2 regions of the Hydrogenophaga sp. GW823-FHT04C09 genome follow, and region 1 is predicted to be linked to the other one. Evidence: predicted binding sites of a transcription regulator. Region 1 holds the regulator's gene; the other holds the start of a gene.

The links. Region 1 encodes LexA, which represses DNA repair genes until DNA is damaged. Its sites were predicted from a motif close to ACTGTATNNNNATACAGT; they were not measured.
Region 2: a site for LexA is predicted at 4,366-4,383, ahead of recA (recombinase RecA). Genes of this name have one in related genera too.

The regions. Positions count from the first base shown of each region.
Region 1 covers NZ_JBXAIO010000006.1:189,797-204,760, forward strand. The annotation lists gene AC1Q9M_RS17960 (type IV pilus assembly protein FimV) at 1-1,505, shown strand, start outside; gene AC1Q9M_RS17965 (D-2-hydroxyacid dehydrogenase family protein) at 1,576-2,583, opposite strand; gene AC1Q9M_RS17970 (hypothetical protein) at 2,700-2,852, opposite strand; gene lexA (transcriptional repressor LexA) at 3,207-3,884, opposite strand; gene AC1Q9M_RS17980 (asparaginase) at 4,024-4,986, shown strand; gene AC1Q9M_RS17985 (hypothetical protein) at 4,991-5,410, shown strand; gene AC1Q9M_RS17990 (DUF6152 family protein) at 5,427-5,906, shown strand; gene adk (adenylate kinase) at 5,968-6,624, opposite strand; gene kdsB (3-deoxy-manno-octulosonate cytidylyltransferase) at 6,781-7,566, opposite strand; gene AC1Q9M_RS18005 (Trm112 family protein) at 7,563-7,769, opposite strand; gene lpxK (tetraacyldisaccharide 4'-kinase) at 7,805-8,875, opposite strand; gene AC1Q9M_RS18015 (ExbD/TolR family protein) at 8,895-9,329, opposite strand; gene AC1Q9M_RS18020 (MotA/TolQ/ExbB proton channel family protein) at 9,326-9,973, opposite strand; gene xseA (exodeoxyribonuclease VII large subunit) at 10,332-11,630, shown strand; gene AC1Q9M_RS18030 (superoxide dismutase) at 11,765-12,346, shown strand; gene AC1Q9M_RS18035 (NADP-dependent isocitrate dehydrogenase) at 12,582-14,819, shown strand; gene AC1Q9M_RS18040 (DUF192 domain-containing protein) at 14,865-14,964, opposite strand, start outside.
Region 2 covers NZ_JBXAIO010000010.1:137,885-152,848, forward strand. The annotation lists gene argC (N-acetyl-gamma-glutamyl-phosphate reductase) at 147-1,058, shown strand; gene AC1Q9M_RS23260 (MFS transporter) at 1,160-2,719, shown strand; gene recX (recombination regulator RecX) at 2,729-3,190, opposite strand; gene recA (recombinase RecA) at 3,208-4,329, opposite strand; gene AC1Q9M_RS23275 (MarR family transcriptional regulator) at 4,464-4,982, shown strand; gene AC1Q9M_RS23280 (response regulator) at 5,083-5,757, shown strand; gene AC1Q9M_RS23285 (sensor histidine kinase) at 5,873-7,252, shown strand; gene AC1Q9M_RS23290 (glutathione S-transferase family protein) at 7,257-7,907, opposite strand; gene AC1Q9M_RS23295 (DNA topoisomerase III) at 7,930-10,875, opposite strand; gene AC1Q9M_RS23300 (SET domain-containing protein) at 10,973-11,512, shown strand; gene AC1Q9M_RS23305 (biotin--[acetyl-CoA-carboxylase] ligase) at 11,529-12,332, shown strand; gene AC1Q9M_RS23310 (SPOR domain-containing protein) at 12,326-13,099, shown strand; gene AC1Q9M_RS23315 (S8 family peptidase) at 13,119-14,687, opposite strand.

The DNA.
Region 1 (14,964 bases):
CCCCTGCGGCGCCCCGCCTGCAGCTGGACCCGATCGATCTGGATGCGGGCATCGAGCGCGATCCGACGCTCAAGCTCTCGCCCTTCTTGCTGAGTGAGCCCGCCACCTCCGAAGAAGCCCGCGCCGCCGCCGGCCTGCTCTGGAAGTCTCTCAGCGCGTCGCCGGAAGACATCCTGCGGGACGCCCAGAAACTCGCGGCGCTGGAGGCGGAAGCCGAGCAACTGCGCAACGCCCGGGCCCAGAGCCAGAACAGCATTGGCGAGCTGAACGCCCAACTGAATGAGGCGCGTGACCAGCGCTACCGCAACTGGCTGGTGTACCTGCTGGGCGCACTGCTGTTGCTGACGCTTCTGGCGCTGCTGATGGCGTCGCGCCGCCGTCCAGCGCAGGCCGGGTCCGAGGCGTCCCGTGCGTGGTGGTCCTCGACGCCTGAAGACAAAACCATGCCGGCACAGCTCCGCAAGCCCGTGCGCCAGGGCGCCCCGACGGTGGCGGCCCCCGCGCCCGGCGGCGTGGAACTCGATCTTCACCTGGATCAGGATTCGTCGCTGGACGATTTGCAGGCCCTCGATGGCGCCGCTGCGCGCGAGAGCGATCCACAGCCGGAATCGGCGGTTGCGCTGCCATCGCGCGACCGTCGGGATTTTTCACCGAGCGCCTTGGGCATCTCCCGTTCGGTGGCCACGGAAGAGTTGTTCGACATTCAGCAGCAGGCCGACTTTTTCGTGTCGCTGGGTGAAGACGAGCAGGCCATCCAAGTGCTGCGCAACCACCTGGCCGAGAGCCATGAGCCCAGCCCCCTGGCTTACCTGGATCTGTTCAAGCTCTATCACCGCCTGGGGCGCCGCGAAGACTACGACGCCCTGCGCGACGAGTTCAACCACGTCTTCAATGCCGGCGCGCCGCCCTTCAACCGCTACACCGACGGTGGTCGAGGCCTTGAAGCCTACGAAACGGCCTTCAGCCGCATTCAGTCGCTGTGGCCGGAGCCCCGGGTGCTGGACCTGATCGAGGAGTCGATCTTCCGGGACGCCAGCGACGACGAAGTCGAGGTGTTCGATCTCGAGGCGTACCGCGAGCTCTTGCTGTTGCACGCGATGGCCAAGGAGCTGATCAAGCGAGACGAGCCGTCCGCGGCAAAGCACAGCGAATTCCGGCACACGAACATGCAACCGCTGAAAGCCGACGGCCGGCGTCCGAGCGCGCCAGCCGGCAAGAAGCCCCCCGTCGCTGAAGAGCCTGCTGGCGGTCGCAACACCCAGCCGATGGACCTGGGTGTGCTGGTGCCTGCGTCGTCCCACCTGGGCCTGGACATCAACCTGAACGACCTCTCCGAGTTCTCTGCCTTCGAGGCCTTGTTGCCAGAGGTGTCGCCGCCCGTGGAGCCGACCGCCAAGGCAGGTGACGCCCAGGACCTGCCGCTGAGCAACCTGATCGATTTCGAGGTGTTGGACTTCATGCCGCCGGACGACGAGCCAGGCTCGAAGCCGGATGGCAAACGCTGACGCCCTTGGTACCCAGAAAAAACGCCGGTGACAACCGGCGTTTTTTCTGGGGTGAGGTCGATCGCAGCCATCAGCGTCGAACCTGCAGCGCGCCTGGATTGACGATATTGGTCGGTGTGCCCTTGATGTAGTTGACCACGTTGTCGAACGCAGAGGAGAAGTACATCTCGTAGCTGTCCTGCTCGACATAGCCGATGTGGGGCGTGCAGATGCAGTTTTCGAGCCGCAGCAGGGCATGGCCTTGCAGGATGGGCTCGGATTCGAACACGTCGATCGCGGCCATGCCCGGGCGACCCCGGTTCAGCGCGGCGATCAGCGCCTCGGGCTGGATGAGCTCGGCGCGGGAGGTGTTGACCAACAGCGCGGAGGTCTTCATGGCGGCGAGGTCTTCGGGTGTCACACAGCCCGCGTTGCTCTCGCTCAGCCGCAAGTGCAGGCTCAGCACGTCGGCCGTTTCAAACAGGGCTGCCTTGCTGGGGGCCACATCGAAACCATCGGACGCGGCGCGGGCACAGCTTTCTTCGCTGCCCCACACGATCACGCGCATGCCGAAGGCCCGCCCGTAACCTGCCACCATCTGCCCGATGCGGCCGTAGCTCCAGATGCCCAGCGTCTTGCCACGCAGCACCATGCCCACGCCGAAGTTGGCGGGCATGGCCGCGGCCTTCAGCCCAGCCTGTTGCCAGGCGCCATGCTTGAGGTTGGAGACGTATTGCGGGATGCGGCGCATGGCCGCAAGCATCAGGGCCCAGGTGAGCTCGGCGGTGGAGACGGGTGAACCCACGCCCTCGGCCACCGCGATGCCACGCTCGGTGCAGGCATTGACGTCCACATGCTCACCCACGCGCCCGGTCTGGGCGATGAGTTTGAGCCGGGGGAGTTTTTCAACCAGTTGACGGGTGATGGCGGTGCGTTCCCGGATCAGGACCAGCACATCGGCATCGCGCAATCGGATGGACAGCTGGCCCACGCCCTTGACCGTGTTGGTGAAGACTTTGGCCGGGTAAGGCTCCAGTTTCTCGGCACACCGCAGTTTGCGCACAGCGTCCTGATAGTCATCAAGGATCACAATATTCATGACCCTATTGTGCCTTCACCTCCCAGGCCTTCCGGGCCGCTGACCCCTGGTTACAAGCAGGCACGGCGCGCCGGGAGCCTGGAGGATGGCCGTGTGCTCGCTGGCGGCGGCCGAGTTCAGGCCGCGCGCGTGGACAGCTGGCGTTCCTGGTCGGCCAGTCGATCGAGTTCGGCGCACACATCGTTGATGCGGCCCGAGATCACCAGCCTGACACCGGCCCGGTGCGCCGCCGCGGGGCCGGTCTGCTGCAGCACGCGCACGCGAGGCACAGGGTCCGCTGCCGGTGGCACGGCCCGCAAGACAAGTGGACTGCGGGTTGTGCTGGCGCGCTTGAGCCACCCGGCACGCGCAAAGCGCTGTACAACCTGCGTGGCCACGGGCTCGTTGGCGGCCGTTGCCCGGCGAAGGGCGGGAGAGGGCAACCAGCAGTCGATCAACTGCAAAGGGGCGCGCCACGTGTTGGTGTTGAAAATTTTTCCCATGCGAAACTCCATTGGGTGGGGTTGAACACAGGCAGGATTGCAAAATCAAACGCCTTCGCAGGGATGTGTCCTTGTGGTGGGTTGTGCACCCACCGGGACCAAACGCCCGCCACCTGCTGAGGCGACACGGACCGGGATCGGTCAGAGCTGGAAGCTGTTGCGGATCAGGCCCACGGCGAGTCCTTCGATTTCGAATGGCTCGCCCGGTTCGACGACGATGGTCTTGTAGTCGGGGTTTTCCGCGTGCAATTCAATCAGGTGCTGGCGCCGCATGAAGCGTTTGACGGTGACGTCGTCACCCAGGCGGGCCACCACGATCTGGCCGTTCTTGGCTTCCTTCGTGGCCTGCACGGCGAGCAGATCGCCGTCCATGATGCCGATGTCGCGCATGGACATGCCACGCACCTTGAGCAGGTAGTCGGGCGTGCGCTGGAACAGGCTGCGCTCGACCTGGTAGGTCTGGTCCACATGCTCCTGCGCCAGGATGGGCGAACCGGCTGCGACGCGACCGATCAGGGGGAGCACCAGCTGGGCCAGGCTGGGGATCGGCAGTGTAAGCTGGCGCCCGCGCGAATCGTTGATGGACTGCAGGTCTTCGCTGCGCAGGCGGATGCCTCGCGAAGTGCCACTGACCAGTTCGATCACGCCCTTGCGCGCCAGCGCTTGCAGATGCTCTTCGGCGGCATTGGCCGACTTGAACCCGAGTTCGCTGGCGATTTCGGCACGGGTGGGCGGTGCGCCGGTGCGTGCGATCGCCGTCTGGATCAATTCCAGAATCTGTTGCTGCCGGGCGGTGAGCTTCGGTGCGGTATGGGGCATGTCGAGCATGAGGACCTCGTCGGGAACGTGGTGGCCAAGGGGAACGCCATCTGGGAAGGCAGGAACAACGCGGGAAGTGGCTGATACCTGTTTTCTTATCCAGTATCTGTATTTTTAACCAGTTTTCAAGGATTGGCAAGTGGTGGACACAAATCAGGGCCGGCGGCTCGTGATCCTGGGCACGGGCGGCACCATCGCCGGGCGTGCGGCGCAGGCGGGCGACAACGTGGGCTACGTGGCGGGGCAGGTCGGCGTGGCCGATCTGGTGGCGGCCGTTCCGGCTTTGGCCGGCGTGCCGTTGGAGGTGGAGCAGGTCGCCCAGATCGACAGCAAGGACATGGGCCTGCCGGTGTGGCAGGCGCTGGCGGCACGGCTCCAGGCGCATCTGGACGATCCCCAGGTGTCGGCGGTGATCGTGACGCACGGCACCGACACCCTGGAGGAAACGGCGTTCGTGCTGCAGCGCCTGCTCCAACCCACCAAGCCTGTGGTGCTGACCTGCGCGATGCGCCCGGCTTCCGCGCTGGTGCCGGATGGGCCGCAGAACCTTGCCGACGCGCTGGCCGTGGTGCGGCATGGGGAGGCCGGCGTGGTGGTGGTGTGTGCCGGACAGGTGCACGGCGCGCTGGAGGTGGCGAAGGTGCACACCTACCGCCTGGACGCTTTTGACTCTGGAGACGCGGGGCCGCTGGCTTGTGTGGAGGAGGGGGAGGTGCGCCGTTTCCGATCCCGGGGCGCCTCCGTTGCTTCCCACGATCCAGCCCCGCTGGCCCGCTTCCTGGCGGCCGACGCCCTGCCTCGGGTCGAACTGGTGACCAGCCATGCCGACGCGGACGGCAGCCTGGTGCGGGCCTTGATGGCGCCAGGCGCCGCCCGTCCCTTGCGGGGCATCGTGGTGGCCGGCACGGGCAACGGTACCGTTCACCAGGCGCTGACCGATGCGCTGAATGCCGCGCAGGCACAACGGGTGCGGGTGGTGCTGGCGACGCGTTGTGCGCGCGGAAGGGTGGTGCCGCACGCTGGCCTGCCATTCGCGCACTCGGCCGGGCTCTCGCCGGTCAAGGCCCGGTTGGCGCTGGCGCTGGACCTGCTGATGGAATGACGCGATGTTCGCCGCGCTCGGTGCCCACGCCTGGGCGTACCCCATGCTGGAAGTGGCCCATCTGCTGGGCGTGGCGCTGTTGCTCGGCAACCTGACGCTGCTGGAACTGCGGGTGTTCGGCTGGGGCCAGAGCCTGCCTGTGGAGCCCCTGGCGAAACTGAGCCTGGGCCTGGTGGCGGTGGGTTTCGCACTGGCCGCCGTGTCGGGCCTCCTGATGTTCGGTACCCAGGCCGGGGAACTGCTGGCCAATCGCGTGTTCACAGCCAAGATGGTGTTGATCATGCTGGCGGGGTGCAACGCCGGCTGGTTCCACGCCCGCCGATCGCTGCAGCGCCAGGACCGCACTGCGCGCCTCTTGATGCTGCTGTCGTCGGCCTTGTGGCTGCTGGTGCTGACCTGCGGCCGTTGGATCGGTTACGTGTGATGGGAAGGAGATCTCCATGCAACGACGTGATGTGATTCGGACCGGGGCCTGGCTGGGCCTGGGGGGTTGGGGCGGTGGGGCGCTGGCCCACCATGGCTGGAGCAGCTTCGACCAGGACCGTCCGCTCTACCTGGAGGGGCGGGTGGTCGAGGTGAAGTGGCGCAACCCGCACGCCGAGCTGGTGCTGGAGCTGCCCGAGGCCCTGCGCCTGCCGGCCGACCTCGGCCAACGCCCTTTGCCCGCCCAGACGGCGGGCATCGACGGGCCCGCGCTGCTGGCCAAGACCGTGTTGCCCACGCGCCGCGACCGGCGCTGGGAGATCGAACTGGCGCCGCTGTTCCGGTTGGGGCAATGGCAGATGCCTGAGGTCAAGACCGGGGCCTCCCTGTCCACCGTGGGCTTCGCGTTCAAGGACGAGAAGGGCGAAGCGATCCTGCGCGCCGAGTACGTGTTTCTGGAGGGCAAGGCCTACGGCCTGCGCTCCAGCCCGGCTTGAGCCCTCCTGAAAGCGGAACACCCGGCACGTGGCCGGGTGTTCTGCGGGAAGCCGGGGTGGCTTACTTCGACAGCGCCTCGAAGGCGCGCGCCGTGATGTCCTCGACCGAGCCCATGCCGCTGATGGCGCGGTACTTGGGCGCGGCGGCCGCGTCCGAGCGCGCCCAGCTGCTGTAGTAGTCCACGAGGGGACGGGTCTGTGCGCTGTAGACCTCGAGCCGCTTCTTCACGGTCTCTTCCTTGTCGTCTTCGCGCTGGATCAACGGCTCGCCGGTCACGTCGTCCTTGCCTTCCACCTTGGGCGGGTTGAACTTGACGTGGTAGGTGCGGCCCGAGGCGGGGTGCGAACGGCGGCCGCTCATGCGTTCGATGATGGCGTCGAACGGCACGTCAATTTCCAGCACGTAGTCCAGCTTCACGCCGGCGGACTTCATGGCATCGGCCTGCGGAATGGTGCGCGGGAAGCCGTCGAACAGGAAGCCGTTGGCGCAATCGGACTGGGCAATGCGTTCCTTGACCAGGTTGATGATGAGGTCGTCGCTGACCAGACCGCCGGATTCCATCACGGCCTTGGCTTGCAGCCCCAGGGGGGTGCCGGCCTTCACCGCCGCGCGCAGCATGTCGCCGGTGGAGATCTGGGGGATGCCGTATTTTTGGCAAATGAACGTGGCTTGCGTTCCTTTGCCGGCACCCGGGGCGCCCAACAGAATCAGTCTCATCGCTTTCCTTTTTTCAGAGTTTCAATGGCGTGGCCGCTTGTCTCGAGCGGCGGCCCCAGGGCGTGGGAGCCGGGGCGACCGGTCGAGGATAGCACGGGCACCCTTCGCTCTGGCTGACAGGAAAAGGGCTCCGACGCCCACCGCAAGGCCCGTAATTCAGGCCTTGGCGAGCAGCTCGCGCACCCGTTGAAGATCTTGCGGCGTGTCCACGCCGGGGCCCGGTGCATGGGCCGTCACGTGCACCGCGATGCGGTGGCCGTGCCAGAGCACGCGCAATTGCTCCAGCGACTCGATTGCTTCCAGCGACGAAGGCTCCAGCTGGGGAAACTGCCGCAGGAAGCCGGCGCGATAGGCGTAGATGCCGACGTGGCGCAGTGGCGCAGGGGTCGGCAGCGCGCTCATGGGCTGGCCGGGTGCCATGCCATCGCGCCACCAGGCGATGGGTGCGCGGCTGAAGTACAGCGCGGTGCCCATGCGGTCGAGCACCACCTTCACCACGTTGGGATTGAGGAAGTCGCTCGTGCTGTCGAGGGCGTGGGCGGCGGTGCTCATCACGCAATCGTCGCGGCGCCGCAGTTCGGCCGCCACGGCGTCGATCAGCGTCGGCTCGATCAGAGGTTCGTCGCCTTGCACATTGACCACCAATGCCTCATCCGCCAGGCCGAGCAGGGCGCAGGCTTCGGCCAGGCGGTCGCTGCCGGAGCGGTGGTCGGTTCGCGTGAGCAGGGCTTGCACGCCGTGGGCGGCGCAGGCGTCGACGATGCGCGGATCGTCGGCCGCCACCACGCAGCGCGAGGCGCCGCTCTGCATCGCGCGCTGCGCCACGCGCACCACCATGGGCACGCCGGCGATGTCGGCCAGGGGTTTGTCGGGCAGGCGGGTGGAGGCCAGCCGGGCGGGAATGAGGACGGTGAAGTCGGCCGCCGCGGTGGGCAGGCTCATGCGAGCGGGGCGGGGGCCGATGGGCGCGCCGCTTCCTCTTCGCTGATCGTGCGGGCCTCGTGTTCGAGCAGGATGGGAATGCCGTCGCGCACCGGGTAGGCCAGGCGCGCGCTGCGCGAGAGCAGTTCCTGCTTGTCGCGGTCGAAGATCAGAGGGCCCTTGGTGACCGGGCAGACCAGCAGTTCGAGCAGTTTGGTGTCCATGGCGGAATGATAGTCGCGCCGGCTGGATCCGGGTTTCAAGGCGCGGGGCGCCAGGCGGTCAGATGGGCGTCGACCGCCTCGAAAAATGCCGGGTCGGGCGTGAGTTCGAGCGGGACGGCCCAGGCTTGCACGGAGCCGTCTGCCGGCAAAAGGGCAAAGAGTTTGGTCGCGTCCTTCTCGGTGCAGACCAAGGGGTGCCGCGCGCCGTGCACCAGCTCCGCGTAGGCCGCCGGGTCGGCGTGATCCGGCAGGGCCACCTGCTGCGTGGGGGCGAGGCCGGCCTCCCGCAGCATGTCAAAGAACACCTCGGGCCGGGCGATGCCGGCCACCGCGGTCAGCGGCTCGCCCTTCAATCGCGACAGTTCGATGCGCTGGCCCCGGGGGCCGACGGCATGGGCGGCCAGTTGCCGCACCGCCCCGAACGCGGGCATGTCCGGCGCCGCCACACCCGTGGCGGCCGGCGCACCCGCGCGGCCTTGCCGCAGGAGAAGGTCGGGCCTGAACGGCGCGTGGCGCGCGGGCGGCCAGGGTTCGCGCAGCAGGCCGGCGGGCAGCAGCCAACCGTTGCCCACGCCGCGGTCGTCAAACACCGCGATGGCCAGTTGCCTCGCCAACGCGAGGTGCTGCAGCCCGTCGTCGCACACCAGCACATCCACGTCGGGGTGGGTGGCGCGCAGCGCGCGCGCGGCATCGACCCGGCGAGCCGCCACGCAGACGGGGACGCCGGTGCGCTGGTGGATCAAGAGGGGCTCGTCCCCGGCTTCGCTGGCTGGCGTGTCGGCGTGCACATGGGTCACGCCGATGGCGTGCCGGCCATGACCCCGCGAGACCACACCGGGATGCCAGCCCTGCGCCTGAAGGTGCTTGACCAGCGCGATGGTGCAGGGCGTCTTTCCCGCACCGCCGACCACCACGTTGCCGACCACGACGACCGGCACATCCATCTGGTGAACCTTCAGCAGCCCACGGGCATACAGCCAGCGGCGCAGGGCCATGAGCGAGCGGTACAGCAGGGAGACGGGCCAGAGCAGGCAGGACAGCGGGCCGCGTTGCTGGGCGCGCCGCAGCCAGGCGGCTTCCTGCGTCTGCCCCTGGGCCTGGCTCATGGCGGGCACCCGTGGCGCGTCAGGGTTTGCCGCGGGCGGGGGCACCCGTCTGCTGGGTGGCGAACGTGATCTGCACCAGGCCGGCCCGGCGGGCGGCGTCCATCACATTGATGACCGACTGGTGGGTGGCGGCGGCGTCCGCGCTGATGACGATGACTGTGTCGCGGTTGTCCTGCGAGGCTTCCGAGAGCACGCGCGTGAGGACCTCGACGCCCGCGCCCTCGAGCACCTGCCGGTTGATGGAGTAGCGGCCGTCGCTGCCCACCGCCACCACGATCTCGCGCGGATTCTGCTTGGGCGCCTGCGCGTCGGCCACCGGAAGGTTCACCTTCAGTTCGGTGAACTTGCTGTAGGTGGTGGTGAGCATCAGGAAGATCAGCACCACCAGCAGGATGTCGATGAACGGGATCAGGTTGATCTCGGGCTCATCGTGCTCACCGGTGCGGAAGTTCATAGCGTGGGCTTCCGCAGGCTCAGCAGGTGCCGGGCGAAGCGCTCCGCCGCGAGTTCCATGGACAGCAGGTAGCTGTCCACCCGGGCGCGGAAGTAGCGCCAGAAGATCAGCGCGGGGATGGCGATGATCAGGCCGAACGCGGTGTTGTAGAGGGCGATCGAGATGCCGTGCGCGAGCTGGCCGGGGTTGCCCATGCCGGGCACGGCGCCAACGGTGTCCACCGCCTGCGAGCCGAAGATCTCGATCATGCCGATGACGGTGCCGAGCAGGCCGAGCAGGGGCGCGGCCGACGCGATCGTGGCCAGCGCGCCCAGGTAGCGCTGCAGCTTGGCGGCGGCTTCGCGGCCCGCGCCTTCCAGGCTGGCGCGCAGGTCGTCTTCGGTGGCGCGCGGGTTGACGTTGTAGGTGCGGAAACCGGTGGCGAGCACCGTGCCCAGCACGGAGTTCTGTTCAAGCTGCTTGACCACGTCCGGGCCCGGGATGCCGTTGCGCGAGACCATGATGGCTTCGTCGAGCAGCTTGGGCGGGAAGATCTTGCGCGTTTTGAGGCTGACGAAGCGTTCGATGACCAGGGCCATGCCGAGCACGGAACAGGCGATCAGGGGCCAGATGGGCCAGCCAGCGGCTTGTATGATGGAAAACAAATCAGAACTCCAGGCTAGTGCCACCGGACGCGGGTGGCCTTGAGGGTGCGAACGATTATGTCTCAGGCCCATGTGCGGCCCTCTGAAGGGACCGACCATTCGGCCCCTGCCCATGCCGTCCAGCCAGTCGGGCCCGATTCCTCTCCCTGATGCACAAATTCTGTGGATAACTTTGTGAAAAACTCACCCGCGATGCGCACGAAACCCCGGCCTGGAAGGGCCGGCGACACGTCGATCACAAAACAGGCACTGCAAATGTCTTTGGAATCAAGGCTCTTGGCGGCATCGCGCGGCGCCATTGAAGGGTGTTTCAGCATCGCCAGCAACGGCGCGGCTTGTGGACACATTTGCCCCGGAGATGCGCGTGGCTGAATCCTTGTTCGATGCCGATCAGCCGTCCGCGCGGCGTGTGTGGGCAGTTGGCCCGCTGATGCGAGCCGTGGCCGACACCGTCTCGGCCCGATTCAATCCGGTGGCGGTTCGGGGGGAGCTTTCGGGCTTTTCGAGGGCGGCCAGCGGCCATTGTTATTTTTCGCTCAAGGACGAGATCGGCCAGGTGCGTTGCGCCATGTTCAGGCGCTCGGCCGAGCAGTTGAGTTTTGCCCCGCGCGATGGCCAGCTGGTCGAGGCGCGTGGCAAGCTCGATGTCTACGGTGCGCGCGGCGATCTGCAGCTCATTGTCGAGTCGCTGCAGCCCGCGGGGCAGGGCGCGCTGTTCGAACAATTCCTCAAGCTCAAGGCCCAGCTGGAGGCCGAGGGCCTGTTCGAGGAGGCCCGCAAACGTCCGCTGCCCGTGCAGCCGCGCAGCATCGGCATCGTCACGTCCCTGGGTGCGGCGGCCTTGCGCGATGTGGTCACGGCGTTGAAGCGGCGGGTGCCCCATATTCCGGTGGTCATCTACCCGGCGGCCGTGCAGGGCGCGCAGGCGCCTGCCGAGCTGTGCGCCGCGCTGCAAACCGCTTACCAGCGGCATGCGGACACCGGCGAGAGCGAGGTGCTGCTGCTCGTGCGCGGAGGCGGGTCGCTGGAAGACCTGTGGTCGTTCAACGACCCGGTGCTGGTGCGCACCATCGCGCAGGCCCCGATGCCCGTGGTGTGCGGCGTCGGACACGAGACCGACTTCACTTTGGCCGATTTCGTGGCCGACCTGCGCGCGCCCACGCCGACCGCGGCGGCCGAGCTGTGCGCACCCACGAAAGTGCAGCGCCTAGGCGAACTGGCCTACCTGCAGGAGCGCCTGAACGATGGCGCCTATTCGGACATCGATCAGCGCGGTCAGCGGCTTGACCGCCTGGCCCAGCGCCTGGGGCGGCCCTCCGGGCGCATCCACGACAGCCTGCAGCACCTGGCCAGTCTGGAGCACGGCTTGCAGCGCAGTGGTTCGCTGGCGATCCAGCGCCAGCACAACCGCCTGCAGACCTTGCAGACCCAGTTGCCGCCATCCTTGCAGCGCGCGCTGCAAGCGCAGCGGCAGCGGTTGCAGCGCGGCCAGACCGCGCTGGGCCTGCTCGATCCGCAACTCGTGCTGCAGCGGGGCTATGCCTTTCTCACCGACGAGCATGGTGCTGCGCTCACGCGCGCCGCTCAGGCCCGGCCCGGGCAGCCGCTGCGCGCGACGCTGGCCGATGGCTCGCTGGACGTGAGGGTGGAAGGCTGAATCCCTGAGGGCCGAGAAACCCTGATCGCTCTGCCGTCACTGGCCTTGCCTACAATGCGGAGGCCCGATTGCCTTGTGCTCCGCTTCCCGCGGCCAAGCGCGCCATTTCACAACACCAACGCAAGAGGAACCCCATGGAACACACCCTGCCCAAACTGCCTTACGACCTGGACGCCCTGGCCCCGCACTACAGCCGCGAGACGCTCGAGTACCACCACGGCAAGCACCACAACGCGTATGTGGTCAACCTGAACAACCTGCAAAAGGGCACGGAGTTCGAGAACATGGACCTCGAGTCCATCATCAAGAAGTCCAGCGGCGGCATCTACAACAACTCGGCCCAGATCTGGAACCACACCTTCTTCTGGAACTGCATGAAGCCCAACGGTGGCGGTGAGCCTTCCGGCGCGCTGGCCGCGGCCATCACGGCCAAGTGGGGCAGCTATGCCGCCTTCAAGGAAGCCTTCGTCAAGTCCGCCGTGGGCAACTTCGGCTCGGGCTGGACCTGGCTGGTGAAGAAGGCTGACGGCTCGGTCGACATCGTCAACATGGGCGCCGCCGGCACCCCGCTGACCACGGGCGACAAGGCCCTGCTGACCGTGGACGTGTGGGAACACGCCTACTACATCGACTACCGCAACCTGCGTCCCAAGTTCGTCGAGACCTTCCTCGACAAACTGGTGAACTGGTCGTTTGCCGAAGCCAACTTCGCCTGATCGCATGCGCCAGCATCAAGGGCTCGGAGGGTGACCTTCGGGCCCTTTTTGCTGTCTGGCGGCATGAAAGCATGCAAATTTTTTTGCGCGTGTTTTGTATTGTGGGAATGTGATCCCAAAAACGAAGGCCTGGCCCTTGCGCTGAAAGCACAATCACGGGATACCGGTCACCGTGTCCGCGCCACCGGCCTGGATGCCGATCGGCATCGCACCCTACAACCTCTGGAGATAAGCAATGAGCAGCCAGCAACCCACCATCATCTACACCCTGACGGACGAGGCCCCCTTGCTGGCCACCAGTGCGTTTCTCCCTGTCATCCGCACCTTCGCAGCGCCCGCAGGCATCAACGTCACCACCGCCGACATCTCCGTGGCGGGGCGCGTGCTGGCGGCTTTCCCTGAGTGCCTGACCGAGGAACAGCGCGTCAGCGACGACCTCGCCGCGCTGGGCAAGCTCACGCTCAAGCCCGAGGCCAACATCATCAAGCTGCCCAACATCAGCGCGTCGGTGGCCCAGCTCATGTCGTGCATCAAGGAGCTGCAGGCCAAGGGCTACAAGATTCCGGACTACCCCGAGAATCCCAAGACCGACGAAGAAAAGGACATCCGCGCGCGCTACTCCAAGTGCACCGGCAGCGCAGTGAACCCGGTGCTGCGCGAAGGCAACTCGGACCGGCGCGCCCCCCGCGCGGTGAAGGAATACGCCCGCAAGAACCCGCACAGCATGGGTGAGTGGAGCCAGGCTTCACGCTCGCACGTCTCGCACATGCACCACGGCGACTTCTACCACGGTGAGAAGTCCATGACCCTGGACAAGGCGCGCGACGTCAAGATGGAGCTGATCACCAAGAGCGGCAAGACCATCGTGCTCAAGCCCAAGGTCTCGCTGCTGGATCGCGAGGTGATCGACTCGATGTTCATGAGCAAGAAGGCGCTGCTGGCCTTCTACGAAAAGGAGATCGAGGACGCGCGCAAGACCGGCGTGATGTTCTCGCTGCACGTCAAGGCCACCATGATGAAGGTGTCGCACCCCATCGTGTTCGGCCATTGCGTGCGCATCTTCTACCGCGACGCCTTCGAGAAACACGGCAAGCTGTTCGATGAACTGGGCGTGAACGTCAACAACGGCATGGTGGATCTGTACAACAAGATCGCCACGCTGCCGCAGAGCAAGCAGGACGAGATCAAGCGCGACCTGCACGCCTGCCACGAAGGCCGCCCCGAGCTGGCCATGGTCGATTCGGCCAAGGGCATCACCAACTTCCATTCGCCCAACGACGTGATCGTCGACGCTTCCATGCCGGCGATGATCCGCAACAGCGGCAAGATGTGGGGCGCTGATGGCCGCCTGAAGGACGTCAAGGCCGTGATGCCCGAATCGACCTTCGCCCGCATCTACCAGGAGATGATCAACTTCTGCAAGTGGCACGGCGCGTTCGATCCCAAGACCATGGGTACCGTGCCCAACGTGGGCCTGATGGCCCAGCAGGCCGAGGAGTACGGTTCGCACGACAAGACCTTCGAGATCCCCGAAGACGGCGTGGCCAACATCACCGACCTGGCCACCGGCGAGGTGCTGATGAGCCAGGACGTGGAGCAGGGCGACATCTGGCGCATGTGCCAGGTCAAGGACGCTGCCATCCGCGACTGGGTCAAGCTGGCCGTGACCCGCGCGCGCAACTCGGGCATGCCCGTGGTGTTCTGGCTCGACGCCTACCGCCCGCACGAAGCCCAGCTGATCACCAAGGTCAAGATGTACCTGCACGAGCACAACACGGCAGGTCTGGACATCCAGATCATGAGCCAGGTGCGCGCCATGCGCTACACGCTGGAGCGCGTGATCCGCGGGCAGGACACCATCAGCGCCACCGGCAACATCCTGCGCGACTACCTGACCGACCTGTTCCCCATCATGGAACTGGGCACCAGCGCCAAGATGCTGTCCATCGTGCCCCTGATGGCCGGTGGCGGCATGTACGAGACCGGTGCAGGCGGCTCCGCGCCCAAGCACGTGCAACAGCTGGTGGAAGAGAACCACCTGCGCTGGGATTCGCTGGGTGAGTTCCTGGCCCTGGCCGTGAGCTTCGAAGACCTGGGCCTCAAGAACAACAATGCCCAGGCCAAACTGCTGGCCAAGACCCTGGACGCGGCCACCGGCAAGCTGCTGGACAACAACAAGAACCCGTCGCCCAAGACCGGTCAGCTCGACAACCGCGGCAGCCAGTTCTACCTGGCGCTGTACTGGGCGCAGGAGCTGGCTGCGCAGACCGAGGACAAGGCGCTGGCGGAGAAGTTCGCACCGCTGGCCAAGGCGCTGGCCGACAACGAGAAGACCATCGTCAAGGAACTGGCCGACGTGCAGGGCAAGCCGGTCGACATCGGCGGCTACTACAAGCCCGATTTCGCCAAGCTGGAAGCCATCATGCGCCCCAGCAAGACGTTCAACGCGGCGCTGGCTTTGCTGAAGTCCTGACGCAAAAAAGGCCACCGGAAACGGTGGCCTTTTTCTTTTCGGGGGTTACTTGATGAACGGGGCGCCGCTCAGGCGCGAGCCGGCCTTGATGCCGCGCTTGTCGAACCAGCCCTGGTGCATCTCGAGCACGTAGCGCACCGGCTTG
Region 2 (14,964 bases), on a different contig from region 1:
AGAGTGACGGCCGAACCGGGGTGGCCGCTGGGTGGGCACTGAAAACAGCAACCCGGGACTGTATCATGGTGCAACGCACCAAAAGCGCGCATTCGACGCGCGGGTTTGGTAATCCCCCTGAATCCAACTGACAAGGCAGAGCGGCCATGGCCAAGGTTTTCATCGACGGCGAAGCAGGCACCACCGGATTGCAGATTCGCGAGCGCCTGCAAGGCATGCCGCAGATCGAACTCGTGAGCATCGCACCCGAGCGCCGCAAGGACCCGGTCGCCAAGCGCGAGCTGATGGCGCAGGTCGATCTGGTCATCCTCTGCCTGCACGACGACGCGGCGCGCGAATCGGTCGCCATGATCGATGCCCTGCCCGGCCGGCAGCCCAAGGTCATCGACGCCTCCACCGCCCACCGCACCGCACCCGGCTGGGTGTTCGGTTTCCCCGAACTCGCGCCGGGCCAGCGCGACGCGGTGGTCAACGCCCGCCGCGTGGCCAACCCGGGCTGCTATGCCAGCGGCGCCATTGCCCTGCTGCGCCCGCTGGTCGACGCCGGCCTGCTGCCCGCCGACTACCCGGTCTGCCTGCCCGCCGTCAGCGGCTACTCGGGCGGCGGCCGCACCATGATCGAGGCCTACGAAAAAGGCGAAGCCCCGGCCTATGAGCTGTACGCCCTGGGCCTCAAGCACAAGCACATCCCGGAAATCCTGGCCTACACCGGCCTCACGCGCCGGCCCATCTTCGTGCCATCCGTCGGCAACTTCGCACAGGGCATGTTGGTGCAGTTGCCCCTGCACCTGGACACCCTGCCCGGCCAGCCCACGCTGGCCGACCTGCACGCGGCCTACGCAAAGCACTACGCGGGCAGTGAATGGGTGAGCGTGCAACCGGCGACCGAAGACGGCAAGCTCGACGCCCTGGCCTTGAACGACACCAACCAGCTCGAAATCCGCGTGTTCGGCAACGGCGAGGCGAAGCAGGCGGTGGTGGTCGCCCGGCTGGACAACCTGGGCAAGGGCGCCAGCGGCGCCGCGGTGCAGAACCTGAAGCTGATGCTCGGCCTGTAAGGCTGAGCGGCGGGTTGTCGAAACGCCCGGCCCTGGTTCGTCGTACCCCAGGATGGCGCCGGATCTCGGCGCGGTCCACCGCCGAACCTCGAGGAAACCCCATGCCTGCCACTCCGCCAGCCATCGAGATCGCTCCACCCCGGGCCACGCGCCGCGAATGGGTGGCGCTGGGCGTGATCGCCCTGCCCTGCCTGGTCTATGCCATGGACCTCACGGTGCTCAACCTCGCGCTGCCCGCCATCAGCGCCGACCTGCGGCCTTCGTCCGCGCAACTGCTCTGGATCATCGACATCTACGGCTTCATGGTCGCCGGCCTGCTGATCACCATGGGCACGCTGGGCGACAAGATCGGGCGGCGCCGGCTGCTGATGATCGGGGCGATGGCGTTCGCGGCCGCCTCGGTGGCGGCGGCCCTGTCCACCACCGCGCAGGCCCTCATCGCCACGCGCGCGCTGCTCGGCATCGCCGGCGCCACGCTGGCACCGTCCACGCTCTCGCTCATCTCCAACATGTTCCGCGATGAGCGCGAGCGCCGCATCGCCATCGGCATCTGGATCTCGAGCTACTCGGTGGGTGGCGCGATCGGCCCGCTGGTGGGTGGCGTGATCCTGCAGTACTTCGCCTGGCCCGCGATCTTCTGGGCCGCGGTGCCGGTGATGTTGCTGCTGTTGGCGGTGGGCCCCTTCCTGCTGCCCGAGTACCGCGACCCCGAGGCGGGCCGGCTCGACCTGGGCAGCGTGGCGCTCTCGCTCACCGCCGTGCTCGGCGGCGTGTTCGCGCTCAAGCAGGCGGCCGAAGGCCATGTGGACGCGCCGACCTGGGTGGCTGCGGCGCTCGGCCTCGCGGCGGGCGTGGCCTTCGTGCGGCGCCAGCGCCGCATCGCCTACCCGCTGCTCGACCTGCGGCTGTTCGGCCAGCCCCGCTTCGCGGCCGCCATCTGCACCTATGCCCTTACCTCGTTCGCGATGTTCGGCGTCTACATCTTCATCTCGCAGCACCTGCAGCTGGTGCTGGGCCTCTCGCCCCTGGTGGCGGGCCTGTGCACCGTGCCCTGGGCCCTGTCGTTCGTGGTCGGTTCGATGCTGACACCGGCCATCGCGCAACGTTGTTCGGCGCCCCGCACCATGGTGACGGGGCTGGCGGTGGCAGCGGTCGGCTTCGCGGGCGTGGCGCTGGTCGATGGCCCCCATGGCCTTGCCGCGCTGGTCGTGGGCATGACGCTCATGGGCATCGGCATGGCGCCGGTGTTCACGCTGGGCAACGACATCGTCATCAGCTCGGCGCCGCCCGAGCGCGCGGGCGCGGCATCGGCCCTGTCGGAGACCAGCGCGGAGCTGTCCGGCGCCCTGGGCATCGCGGTGTTCGGCAGCATGGCCACGGGCCTCTACCGCGCCGGCATGGCGGGCCAGTTGCCGGCGGGCCTGCCCCAGGAGGCCGTGGCCGAAGCCTCGACCCTGGGCGGCGCGCTGCGGGTCGCCGAAAGCCTGCCCGCGCCGCTGGCCGAGGCCCTGGGGCTGGCCGCGCGCAGCGCCTTTGTCGATGGGCTGCAGGCCGCCGCGGTGCTGGGCACGGGCATCATGGTGGCCAGCGGCCTGCTGGCCTGGCGCATGCTGCGCCCGCCCCGGGCGCCGGGCGGCGCCTCGGCCACCCAGCCACGCTGACGCGCGCGTTCAGTCCTCGCTGTCGTCGGCAGGCGCGCCCTTCACCACGCGCCGCACCACCTCGGCGCCAAAGCCGCGCGTGAGCAGGAAACGCATCTGCTTGCCGCGCTCGGCGGCGTCGGCCGGCGGCCCGGCGAAGCGCTTGCGCCAGACCTCGCGCGCGCGCGCTTCTTCCGAACCCTGCAGGCCCGCCACCGCCTCGGCCACCGCCTGCGGGTCCAGCCCCTTGGCCTGCAGCTCCTGGCGCACGCGAGACGCGCCCAGGCGGGCCGAGCGCCGGTGCAGCACCGACTCCAGCACGCGCTGCTCGTTGATGAAGCCTTTGGCCTCCAGCTCGTCCAGCGCTTTCGCCAGCTCGCCAGGCTCGGTTTCGTGCACGCTCAGCTTGCGCTGCAATTCGGCGCGTGAATGCTCGCGCCCGGCGAGCAGGCGCAGCGCACGGCCTTTGAGGGAAATCTGGTCGAAGGCCATGCGCGCAAGGGCGGGGGTCAGGCCGCCGGCGTGGCGTCAACGTCCTTGGCCTTGGCCGCCTTCTCGGCCTTTTCGGCCTTGCCGCCCTTGGCGGGCGCCGGCGCTTCGTCCACCGGCAGCAGCGGCACGCCCAGTTCGGTGCGCACCTTGTTCTCGATCTCCACGCGCAGTTCGATGTTCTCGCGCAGGAATTCGCGCGCATTGTCGCGGCCCTGGCCGATCTTCTCGCCGTTGTAGGCGTACCAGGCGCCCGACTTCTCGATCACGCGATGCACCACGCCCAGATCGAGGATCTCGCCCTCGCGGCTGATGCCTTCGCCGAACAGGATGTCGAACTCGGCCGTCTTGAAGGGTGGCGAGACCTTGTTCTTGACCACCTTGACCTTGGTCTCGTTGCCGATCGCTTCCTCGCCCTTCTTGATCGTGCCGGTGCGGCGGATGTCCAGGCGCACCGAGGCGTAGAACTTCAGCGCGTTGCCGCCGGTGGTGGTTTCGGGGCTGCCGAACATCACACCGATCTTCATGCGGATCTGGTTGATGAAGATGACCATGCAGTTGGTCTTCTTGATGTGCGCCGTGAGTTTGCGCAGCGCCTGGCTCATCAGGCGGGCCTGCAGGCCGGGCAGCGAATCGCCCATTTCGCCTTCGAGTTCGGCCTTGGGCGTGAGCGCGGCCACCGAGTCGACCACGATCAGATCGACCGCGCCGGAACGCACCAGGCTGTCGACGATCTCGAGCGCCTGCTCGCCGGTGTCGGGTTGGGAAATGAGCAGGTCCTGCAGGTTCACGCCAAGCTTCTGCGCGTACTGGATGTCCAGCGCGTGCTCGGCATCGACGAAGGCGCACTGGCCGCCGAGCTTCTGCATTTCGGCAATGACCTGCAGGGTCAGCGTGGTCTTGCCCGAGGATTCCGGGCCGTAGATCTCGACCACGCGGCCCTTGGGCAGGCCGCCGACGCCCAGGGCGATGTCCAGGCCCAGCGAGCCGGTGGAGACGACCTGGATGTCCTCGATCACCTCACCCTCGCCCAACCGCATGATGGTGCCCTTGCCGAACTGCTTTTCGATCTGGGCCAGCGCGGCCTGCAAGGCCTTGGCTTTTTCGCTGTTGAGGGGGTTGTTCTTGACGGCTGCGTCCATGAGGGGCTCCTGAGCGGGTGGTAGAGGTTCGCAAAGCCTGTAAATGCGTACAGGCTGGATGCTTGAGCAGGAGTTTACAGGCAGGTTGAATTCGAACAAGGCGTTATTTGGTCAGTTTGCCTTACCATCAGCGAATGCCCGACACCGCCCCTGTTTTGCCCGACGACCGCTGGCGCGGCGGCCATCTGGGGCGCCTGATGGGCCTGGCGCTGCGCCGCTTCGACGAGCGCGTGCTCAGCCTGATGGCGCACGACGCCAACGTGCCGCTGGCGCTCTCGCACCTGGCGGCGCGGGCGCAGGTGGGCGCCGCGCACATCCACATCACGCGCCACCTGGGCCTGCACGGCTCGCGCCTGACCGAGCTGGCGCACCAGGCGGGCATGAGCAAGCAGGCCATGGGCGACCTGGTGACGCAGTGCGAGGCCTGGGGCCTGGTGCGGCGCGAGGCGGACGCGCGCGATGCGCGGGCACGGCGCATCGTGTTCACCGACACCGGGCTGCTGTGGCTGGAGGCGTTCCGCCAGGCCGTGGCCCAGGCGGAGGCGGAATTCCGCGCCCAGGTGGGCGACGCGGTGGCCACCGTGGTGGCGCTCGGCCTGGAGGCCTATGGCTCGGAATCACCCGGCGCGCGCGCGGCCGTGCCACCCCGCTGAACACCGTGCCGCAGGGGCCTGCGCGGCCTAAAATGGTTCGCCCGATGCCGGGCATTCCCCGATGAAGCGCTGCCCCGGCAGCCACCCAGGAGACCTTCCCATGCGCATCCTGATTGCCGAAGACGACCACGTGCTGGCGGACGGCCTGCTGCGCAGCCTGCGCGCCGCCGGCGCGGCGGTGGACCACGTCACCAGCGGCACCGAGGCCGACGCCGCCCTGCTGACCAACAACGAGTTCGACCTGCTGATCCTGGACCTGGGCCTGCCCCGGCTGCACGGCCTGGAGGTGCTCAAGCGCCTGCGTTCGCGCGGCTCCACGCTGCCGGTGCTCATCCTCACCGCGGCCGACAGCATCGAGGAGCGCGTCAAGGGCCTGGACTACGGCGCCGACGACTACATGGCCAAGCCGTTCTCGCTGCAGGAACTCGAAGCCCGCGTGCGCGCGCTCACCCGGCGCGGCATGGGCGGCTCCACCAACACCATCCGCCACGGCCCGCTCGAATACGACCAGGCCGGCCGCGTGGCCACCATCGACGGCAAGATGGTCGAGCTCTCGGCGCGTGAACTCGGCCTGCTGGAGGTGCTGCTGCAGCGCGCCGGGCGCCTGGTGAGCAAGGACCAGCTGGTCGAGCGCCTGTGCGAGTGGGGCGAAGAGGTGAGCAACAACGCCATCGAGGTCTACATCCACCGCCTGCGCAAGAAGATCGAGAAGGGCCCGATCCGCATCGCCACCGTGCGCGGTCTGGGCTACTGCCTTGAAAAAATCGCCGGCTGAAACCGAGGCTTTGATCGAGGCCGCACCGCCGCCGGTGGCGGGCCGCCCCATCCCGAAGTCGTTCGGCCTGTTCCAGCGCGAACAGCGCAGTCTGTTCGGCGAGATCCTGGACTGGATGCTCACGCCGCTGCTGCTGCTGTGGCCGCTGTCGCTGGCCCTGACCTGGTTCGTGGCCCAGGGCATCGCGAGCAAACCGTTCGACCGTGCGCTGGAGTTCAACCTGCAGGCGCTCACGCAGTTCGTGGCGAACCAGAACGGGCAGATCAGCTTCAACCTCAACGCGCAGGCGCGCGACCTGCTGCGCGCCGACGACAGCGACCTCGTCTACTACCAGGTGATCGACCCGCGCGGCAAGCTCGTCAGCGGTGAGCTGGACTTTCCCCGCCCGCGCGAGGACGAGACGCCCGAGGCCGGCCGCGTGCTGCTGCGCGACGACGTGGTGCGCGGCGACGAGGTGCGGGTGGCCTACACCTGGCTCGAACGCAACGACGCCCAGCACCTGGTGCTGATGCAGGTGGCCGAGACGCGCGGCAAGCGCTCCACGCTGGCGGCCGAAATCATCAAGGGCGTGATGGTGCCGCAGTTCGTCATCCTGCCGCTGGCCGTGCTGCTGGTGTGGCTGGCGCTGGTGCGTGGCATCCGCCCGCTCAACGAGCTGGAGCAGCGCATCCGCGCGCGCAAGCCCGACGACCTGAGCCCGATCGAGGAGTCGGCCATCCCGCAGGAGGTTGCGCCGCTGGTGTCGTCGATCAACGACCTGCTCACGCGCCTGAAGGCCTCGCTCACCACGCAGCGGCGCTTCCTGGCCGACGCGGCGCACCAGCTCAAGACGCCGCTGGCCGGCCTGCGCATGCAGGCCGAACTGGCCCAGCGCGAGAGCAACGCGGAGGAAATCCACAGCTCGCTCAAGCAGATCGCGCGCTCCAGCTCACGCGCCACGCACACCGTGAACCAGCTGCTCGCGCTGGCGCGCGCCGAGACCACCGGCCGCACCCTGCCCAGCGCGCGCGTGGACCTGGCGCGCCTGGTGCGCGGTGTGGTGCAGGACTCAGTGCCGCGCGCGCTGGAACACGGCATCGACCTGGGCTGCGAAGGCCCCGAGGAGGTGCCGGAAGACTGTCTGATGGACGGCAACCCCATCCTGCTGCAGGAGATGGTGCGCAACCTGGTGGACAACGCGATCAACTACAGCGGGCGCGGCGGCGTGGTCACCGCGCGCGTGCTGATCGACCCGTTCAGCGGCGTGCAGATCCTGCAGGTGGAGGACAACGGCCCGGGCATTCCCGAGAGCGAACGCGAGTTCGTGCTGCAGCCGTTCTACCGTGCGCTGGGCACCAACGTGGACGGCTCGGGCCTGGGCCTGACCATCGTGCAGGAGATCGCGCAGCAGCACGGCGCCACGGTGCTGATCGACAGCGCGCACCCCGAGCGCAACCCGCCCGGTCTGCTGGCCTCGGTGCGCTTCACCCCGAAGACGCCCCGACTGCCGGCCTGAACGTTCAGGCCTTGGGCTTGTAGATGTTGAGCATCAGCTTTTCGCGCTCGACCGCGCGCGCCACCGGCGGCAGCGCGGCGAAGCGCTGGGCCAGGTCCCAGGTCGCCGGCTGGGTGGTGGGATCGATGCCGGCAAAACCGCCCCAGCGCAGCAGCGTGAGCGCGTAGGCGTCCAGCGCGCCGGGGCGCTCGCCCATCATCCAGGGCGAGGCCTGCCTGGCCATCACCTCGATCTCGTCCAGCAGGCCCTTGTAGGTCTTGGCGGCGTGGGCGCGGATCGCCTGCTTGGCGGCCTCGTCGTCGGTGAACTTGTCCGGCATGAACACGTGCGTGAAGGTGGGGTGCACGGTGTTGTTCATCCAGGTCAGGGTCTGCAGCGCGCGCGTGCGCGCCAGGCCGGACGCCGGCAGGATGCCCGCCTCGGGCAGCTTCGCATCGAGGTGCAGCAGGATGGCCACGATCTGCGTGATCACCTGGCCATCGTCCACCAGCACCGGCACCTGGCCACGCGGGTTGATCGCCAGGTACTCGGGGCTGCGCTGCTCGTTCTTGTGCAGCTTGACGCTGTGTGGCTCGAACGCGGCGCCGGAGAGCTCCAGCATGCTGTGGGGCACGAAGGAACACGCGCCGGGGGCGAAATAGAGAGTCAGGCTCATGCGGAAATCCTTTTGGAAACAATCAGGTCAGGTGCTGGCCCACGATGCCCGCGATCTCGAACATGGTGACCTGCGGCTTGCCGAACACGGCGGCGAGCTTGGCATCGGCGTTGACGCGGCGCTTGTCGGTGGCGTCCTGCAGGCCGTTGGCCTTGATGTAGTCCCACAGCTTCTTCACCACCTCGGGGCGGGACACCGGGCCTTCGCCGATCACCGCGGCCAGGGCGGCGCTGGGCTGCTTGCCGCTGGCCGCCGTGGTCTTGCGCGGTGCCTTGGGCGTCTTGGCCGCCGCGGCTTTCTTGGCCGCGGGTGCCTTCTTGGCGGGCGCGGCCTTCTTCGCCGGGGCGGCCTTGGCCGGCGCGCCGGCGGCGGTCTTGCGCGGCGGGAACTTGCTCGCGCGCGGCTCGAACTCGAAGTTCACCTTGCCGGCTTCCTTGTCCCAGGCCAGGAAGGCCTTGAACGCGCGGCGCGTGCGCATCGAAACGAACTTGTCGAGCAGGTCGGTCTTGCCGGTCTCCAGCAGCTTGCTCATCTGTTCGCGCGCCACCGGCTGTTGCAGGATGATCTTGCCACTCTTGAAGTCGCAGGTCGGCGTGGGCTGGGCCAGGGTCGGCACCGATTTTTCGCACACGTAGTTGCTGCCGTGCTCGTGCACCGGGCTGCCGCACTTGGGGCAGGCGCCGAGCGACTCGCTGCCGGTGAAGTCCACCAGCTCGCCGCTTTCTTCGCCCTTCTTGTCGTCGCCGAAGTCGAACTCCAGCTTCCAGTTCTTTTCTTCTTCGTTGAACTTGATCACGATCTCGGCCACGAAGGGCCAACCCGCCTTGGAGCGGAAACCTTCGAGCGGGCCGATCTTCTTGTCGCGCAGCAGCTGTTCGGCCTCCTCGGGCTCGAAGGTGCGCCCGGCGGGCGACTTGCCGAACGAGAAGCCGCAGCCCTCGCTGTTGCCGTCGGCGCCGGTGCAGGTGTAGCGGCGGTAGTTTTCCTTCACCACGCCGCCGCAGTTCGGGCAGGGCGTGGACAGCGTGGCGTAGTTGCCCGGAATGGTGTCGCGGTCGTATTCCTTGGCCTTCTTCACCATGCGCTCGGTCATGGCGGCGATCTCGCCCATGAAGGCGGCGCGGCTGAGCTGGCCATGCTCCATCTGCGCGAGCTTGTACTCCCACTCGCCGGTGAGCTCGGGCTTGGAGAGTTCTTCCACGCCCAGGCCGCGCAGCAGCGTCATGAGCTGGAAGGCCTTGGCGGTGGGGATGATCTCGCGGCCTTCGCGGAACATGTACTTCTCGGTCAGCAGGCCTTCGATGATGGCCGCGCGCGTGGCAGGCGTGCCCAGACCCTTTTCCTGCATGGCTTCGCGCAGCTCGTCGTCGTCCACCAGCTTGCCGGCGCCTTCCATGGCGCCCAGCAGCGTGGCTTCCGAATAGCGCGCGGGCGGCTTGGTCTTCAGGCCCTTGGGCTCGACGCTCTCGGTGCGCACGGTCTCGCCCTCGCGCACGGGCACCAGGTTCTGGCCCTTGTCACCGTCCTTGGCATCGGCCACGTCCTCGGCGGCCTCCTTGCCATAGACGGCCATCCAGCCCGGCTTCACGAGCACCTTGCCTTCGGTCTTGAAGTGGTGGTTCAGCACCGAGCTGATGCGCGTGGTCACCATGAACTCGGCGCTCGGGAAAAACACCGCCAGGAAGCGGCGCACGACCAGGTCGTACAGTTTCTGCTCGGCTTCGCTCAGGCCGCTGGGCGCCTGCAGCGTGGGGATGATGGCAAAGTGGTCGCTGACCTTGCTGTTGTCGAAGATGCGCTTGCTCGGGCGGATGTAGCTGTTGTCCAGCGCGGTCTTCGCGTGCGGCGCGAGGTGCTTCATGCCGCTGCCGGCCAGCATCTCGAAGGTCTGCCTGACGGTGGGCAGGTAGTCCTCGGGCAGGGCGCGCGAGTCGGTCCGGGGGTAGGTCAGGGCCTTGTGGCGCTCGTACAGGCTTTGCGCCAGTTGCAGCGTGGTCTTGGCCGAGAAGCCGAAGCGGCCGTTGGCCTCGCGCTGCAGGCTGGTCAGGTCGTACAGCAGGCCGCAGGCCTGGGTGGTGGGCTTGCTCTCTTCCTTGACGCTGGCGGCCTTGCCCCGCACCGCGTCGGCGATCGCCAGCGCCTCGCGCTGGGTCCAGACGCGGTCGGCGCGCAGCTCGGCGTCGGCATCGTCACCGGTGGGCTTCTTGAAGTTGGGATCGAACCACTTGCCCGGGTATTCGCCGGCCTCGGCCAGGAAGCTGGCGTGGATTTCCCAGTAGTCGCGGCTCCTGTGGGCGCGGATCTTTTCCTCGCGCTCGACCACGATGGACAGCGTGGGCGTCTGCACCCGGCCGACGGTGGTGAGGAAGAAGCCCCCGTCGCGCGAGTTGAAGGCGGTCATGGCGCGCGTGCCGTTGATGCCAACCATCCAGTCGGCCTCGGAACGGCTGCGCGCGGCATCGGCCAGGCCCAGCATCTGCTCGTTGCTGCGCAGCTGCTCGAAGCCGTCTCGGATGGCCGCGGGCGTCATCGACTGCAGCCACAGGCGCTGCACCGGTTTGCCCAGCGGCTGGTAGCTGCCGTTCTTCAGGCCGCCTGCGTACTGCTCGATCAGGCGGAAGATCAGCTCCCCCTCGCGGCCCGCGTCACAGGCGTTGATGAGGCGCGACACATCCTTGCGCTTGACGAGCTTGACCACCGCGGACAGCCGCGACTTGGTCTTGTCGATCGGCTTGAGTTCGAAGTACGGCGGCAGCACCGGCAGGTGCGCGAAGCTCCACTTGCCGCGCTTCACGTCGAACTCCTCCGGCGCAGCGATCTCCACCAGGTGACCCACGGCGGAAGTCACCACGTACTTGTCATTCTCAAAGTGGTCATCGTGCTTGTCGAACTTGCCCGCCACCGGGGTAAGCGCTCGCACGATGTCTTGGGCCACGGATGGCTTCTCGGCAATGACCAGGGTTTTCATCTCTACAATCGGCTTTCCACGCGCGTGTACACGCGCACATGGGCACGCGCACACCCGCGCGCACCTGCATGAAACAACCTTACCAAATATTTCGGCCGTGACGAAAAGCCCCCGCCAGACGCAGCCGCGCCCTTCTTCCACCAAGACCAAGGCCGCCGCCCCCGCCGCCAGCCGCCGCATCCAGACCCGGCGCTCCGGCGTGCATGGCAAGGGCGTGTACGCCGTGGTCGATCTGGCCGAGGGCGAGACGCTCATCGAATACGTGGGCGAGATCATCACCTGGGAGGAGGCGCTGCGCCGCCATCCGCACGACCCGAGCGACCCGAACCACACGTTCTACTTCCACATCGATGAAGAGCACGTGATCGACGCCAAGGTCGGCGGCAATTCGGCGCGCTGGATCAACCACAGCTGCAAGCCCAACTGCGAAGCCGACGTGGAAGACGGCCGGGTGTTCATCCGTTCGTTGCGCCCCATCCAGGCCGGCGAGGAGCTGTTCTACGACTACGGCCTGGTGATCGACGAGCCCTACACGCCCAAGCTCAAGGCCGAGTACCCCTGCTGGTGCGGCGCCAAGAAGTGCCGCGGCACGCTGCTCGCCCCCAAACGCGCGGGACGCGCGTCCAAGCTCGGCTAAGGACCTCTCCCCTCACATGGCAGACACCCTGACCCGTCACGCGGAAGCGGTCTGGGAAGCCGTGGTGCCCCTGCTGCCGGGCTTCACGGTGGAGGTGCTGCCCAGCATCGACTCCACCAGCAGCGAGCTCATGCGGCGCGCGCGCAGCGGCCTCATGGAGCCGGTGCTGCTGACCGCCGAGCAGCAGACCGCAGGGCGGGGCCGGCTCGGCAAGGGCTGGCACAGCAAGCCGGGCCAATCGCTCACGTTTTCCATCGCCCTGCCGCTGGCGCCATCGAACTGGTCGGGCCTGTCGCTCGCGGTGGGCGTGAGCCTGGCCCACAGCCTGCACCCCGACGTGCGGCTGAAATGGCCGAACGACCTCTGGCTGCACCAGCGCAAGCTCGGCGGCATCCTGGTGGAGACCGCCAGCACCGGTGACGCGGCGCAGGGCCAGCGCATGGTGGTGATCGGCGTGGGCATCAACATCGCCCGGCCCGAGGCCTCGGCCGTGGCCGCCCTGGTGCCCGACGGCTCGACCGTGGCCGCCATGGCGCCGGCCGGACTGGCCGAGGTCAGCGTGGGCATCACGCCCGGCGAGGTGCTCGAGCGCGTGGCGCCGCCGCTGGTGCAGGACGTGCTGGCGTTCGCCTCGCAAGGCTTTGGCGCCTTTGCGCAGCGTTTCGCCGGCCTGGACGCCTTGCAGGGCCTGGCCGTGCAACTCTCCGATGGCACCCGGGGCACGGCCTGCGGGGTGACCCCCGACGGTGCCCTGCAGGTGTTGACCGACCAGGGCATGTTGACCGTCACCAGTTCAGAAGTGAGTGTGCGCCCGTGTTGAGGTGGGCGGTCATCGTGCTGGTGCTGGCCAACGCGGGCTATTTCGCCTGGACCCAGGGCTACCTGGGCGGCCTGGGCCTGGCCCCGATCGAGCAGCGCGAGCCCCAGCGCCTGGCGCAGCAGCTCAGGCCCGAGGCCTTGCGCCTGCTCAATGGCCCCAAAGGAACGTCGGCCGACACCACCACTGCGCCGGAGCCCGAGACCGCGGCACCACCGGCCGCGCTGCCGGCCGCGGCGGTGGAAGCCGCACCGACGCCACCGGCCGCGCCCACCCCGACCCCGCCCACAGCGGCCGCCCCAGCGAGCGATGGCCCGCGCGCCTGCTGGCAGGCCGCCGGCTTCACCGAAGCCCAGGCTGAGCTGCTGCGCGCCGAACTCGCGCTGCTGGGCCTGACGGCGAACGGCTGGCAACTCAACGAGACCCGCAGCAGCGGCCGCTGGATCGTCTACATGGGGCGCTACGACAACACCGAGCAGGTGGAGCGCAAGAAGGCCGAGTTGCGCGGGCTGGGCGTGCAGTTCCGAGAGCTCACCGCGAATGGCCTGGCCCCGGGGCTGGCGCTGGGCACCTACTCCACCGAAGCCGCCGCGCGGCAGGCGCTGCAGCAGACCGAGCGCGACGGCGTGCGCACCGCCAGGGTGGCGCAGGAACGGGCGGAAAGCGTGTCGTTCGCGCTGCGCCTGCCCGCCATCACCGACGCCCAGCGCGCGGCAGTGGAAGGGTTGCGCGAGGCCATGGCCGGCAAGGCGCTGCGCCGCTGCAGCTGAGCCGACCGGCGGGCTCGGCTCAGACCCGACGGCGGCGGCGCTGGCACAGCGCCACGGCGATCACCCAGGCCCACAGGCTCAAACCCCAGAGATGGCCAGCGGAGCCACCACCTCCCCCGCTGCTGCTGGCGGCGAGCACGGGCATGGCCGCCACCGCGCGCACGGTGTCTTCACCCGTGCGGCCGAAGTTGTCCACCACGGTGAGCGAGAACACATAGCTGTCCTCCGCCACGAGCGTGCCCTTGGCCACCGCGCTGCTGGCCGACGAGAGCGTGACCGGCGGCCCGCTCACCTGCACCCACTGGTAGGACACGATGCTGCGACCGGGAATGGGCACGCTCTGGCTGCCGTCGAGCGTGATCACCGTGCCCGGCTCGACCTCGCCCACCGGCTTGATCACGACCGCCGGGCCGGTGGCCAGCTGCACCGAGGTGTTGGCGTCCAGCAGGCCGGCGCCGCAGGTGGTGGTGGTGCAGCCGCAGACGGCGCCCGCGCCCGGGGTGCCGCACGCGGCCAATCCCGTCACCACGTGAGGTCGGGCCCCCGCCTTCATGCGCTCGATGAGCTGGCGCGGGCTCAGGAAGGGGTTGACCGCCAGCATCAGGCTGGCGATGCCCGCGGCCTGTGGCGCGGCAAAGCTCGTGCCCTGCTTGTAGCCATACATGTCGACCCCTGGCGTGGTCGTGCCGCTGTTGTCGGTCGAGTACAGCAAGGTCGATGGGCCGGCATCGGTCGAGCCCCCGGGCGCGGCCAGCGCCACGCGGGTGCCGAAACTGGAGTACTCGGCCTTCGCCCCATCCTTGCGCACCGAAGCCACGGTCATGACCCGGCGGCAGTCGGCCGGGCGGGTCAGCGTGGTGTTCGAATTGCCGGCCGCCACGACGATGAGGGCGCCCGCGTTGGTGACCGCGTCGATGGTGGTCTGGTAGCCCGGCGTGCAGGCCGAATCGCCACCAAAACTGAGGTTGATCACGCGCGCCGGGTTCGGGTTGATCGGCAGGCCCGAGACCGGCAGGCCGGCCGCCCAGCGCAGGCCGTCGAGCAGGTCCGACAGGTGCGCGCCGCATTTGCCCGAGACGCGCACCGGCAATACCTTCGCGCCCCAGTTCAGGCCCGCGACGCCCTGGGCGTTGTCGGTGGCGGCGGCGATCTGCCCCGCGATGAAGGTGCCGTGCCAGGTGCTGTTGGACAGGTCGCAGCCCGCGAACAGCGGATTCGCCAGGTCGGCTGGGTGCACCCAGTCACCCGGGTCGCTCGGGTCGGGGTCGCGCCCGTCGCCGTCGTTGGACACGGCCAGCTCACTCACCAGGTCGTAGCCGGGCAGCAGCTTGCCGGCCAGATCCGGGTGTCCCGCCCGGATGCCGCTGTCGACCACCGCCACGACCGCCGTGGACCCGGAGGTGCTGCCGGTCGTGTCGCCCCAGGCGGGGGGCAGGTTCAGGCCCGTCAGGTTCACCAGATCGGGCGTCTGCAGGTGCCATTGCTGGGGAAACAGCGTGTCGCTGGGGGTGACGGGCGCGCCCAGGCGGGGCACCAGCACATCGGGCTCGACCCAGGCCACATCGGGATGCAGGCGCGCGCGGCGCACGGCGTTGTCCAGCGCCTGGCCACGCAAGGGCCGATCGAAGCGCAGCAGGCGGGCGTTGCCTGCCTCGCCGGCTTGGCCCGACGGCAGCCCGACCTCGCGCGCCCAGCGGGTCAGGCGCTCGCGGCCCTGGCGGGCGTTGCGGTCCCATTGCGAACGGGCCCGCTCACGTCCGGAGGCCCAGGGCCCCTGGTCCGTCGCGGTGTTCGATTCGAGTTCGTCGCCCTTGAAGCCGATGATCAGGCCGGCCGCCTCACGCCGGCTGGACGGCTCCTGCGCC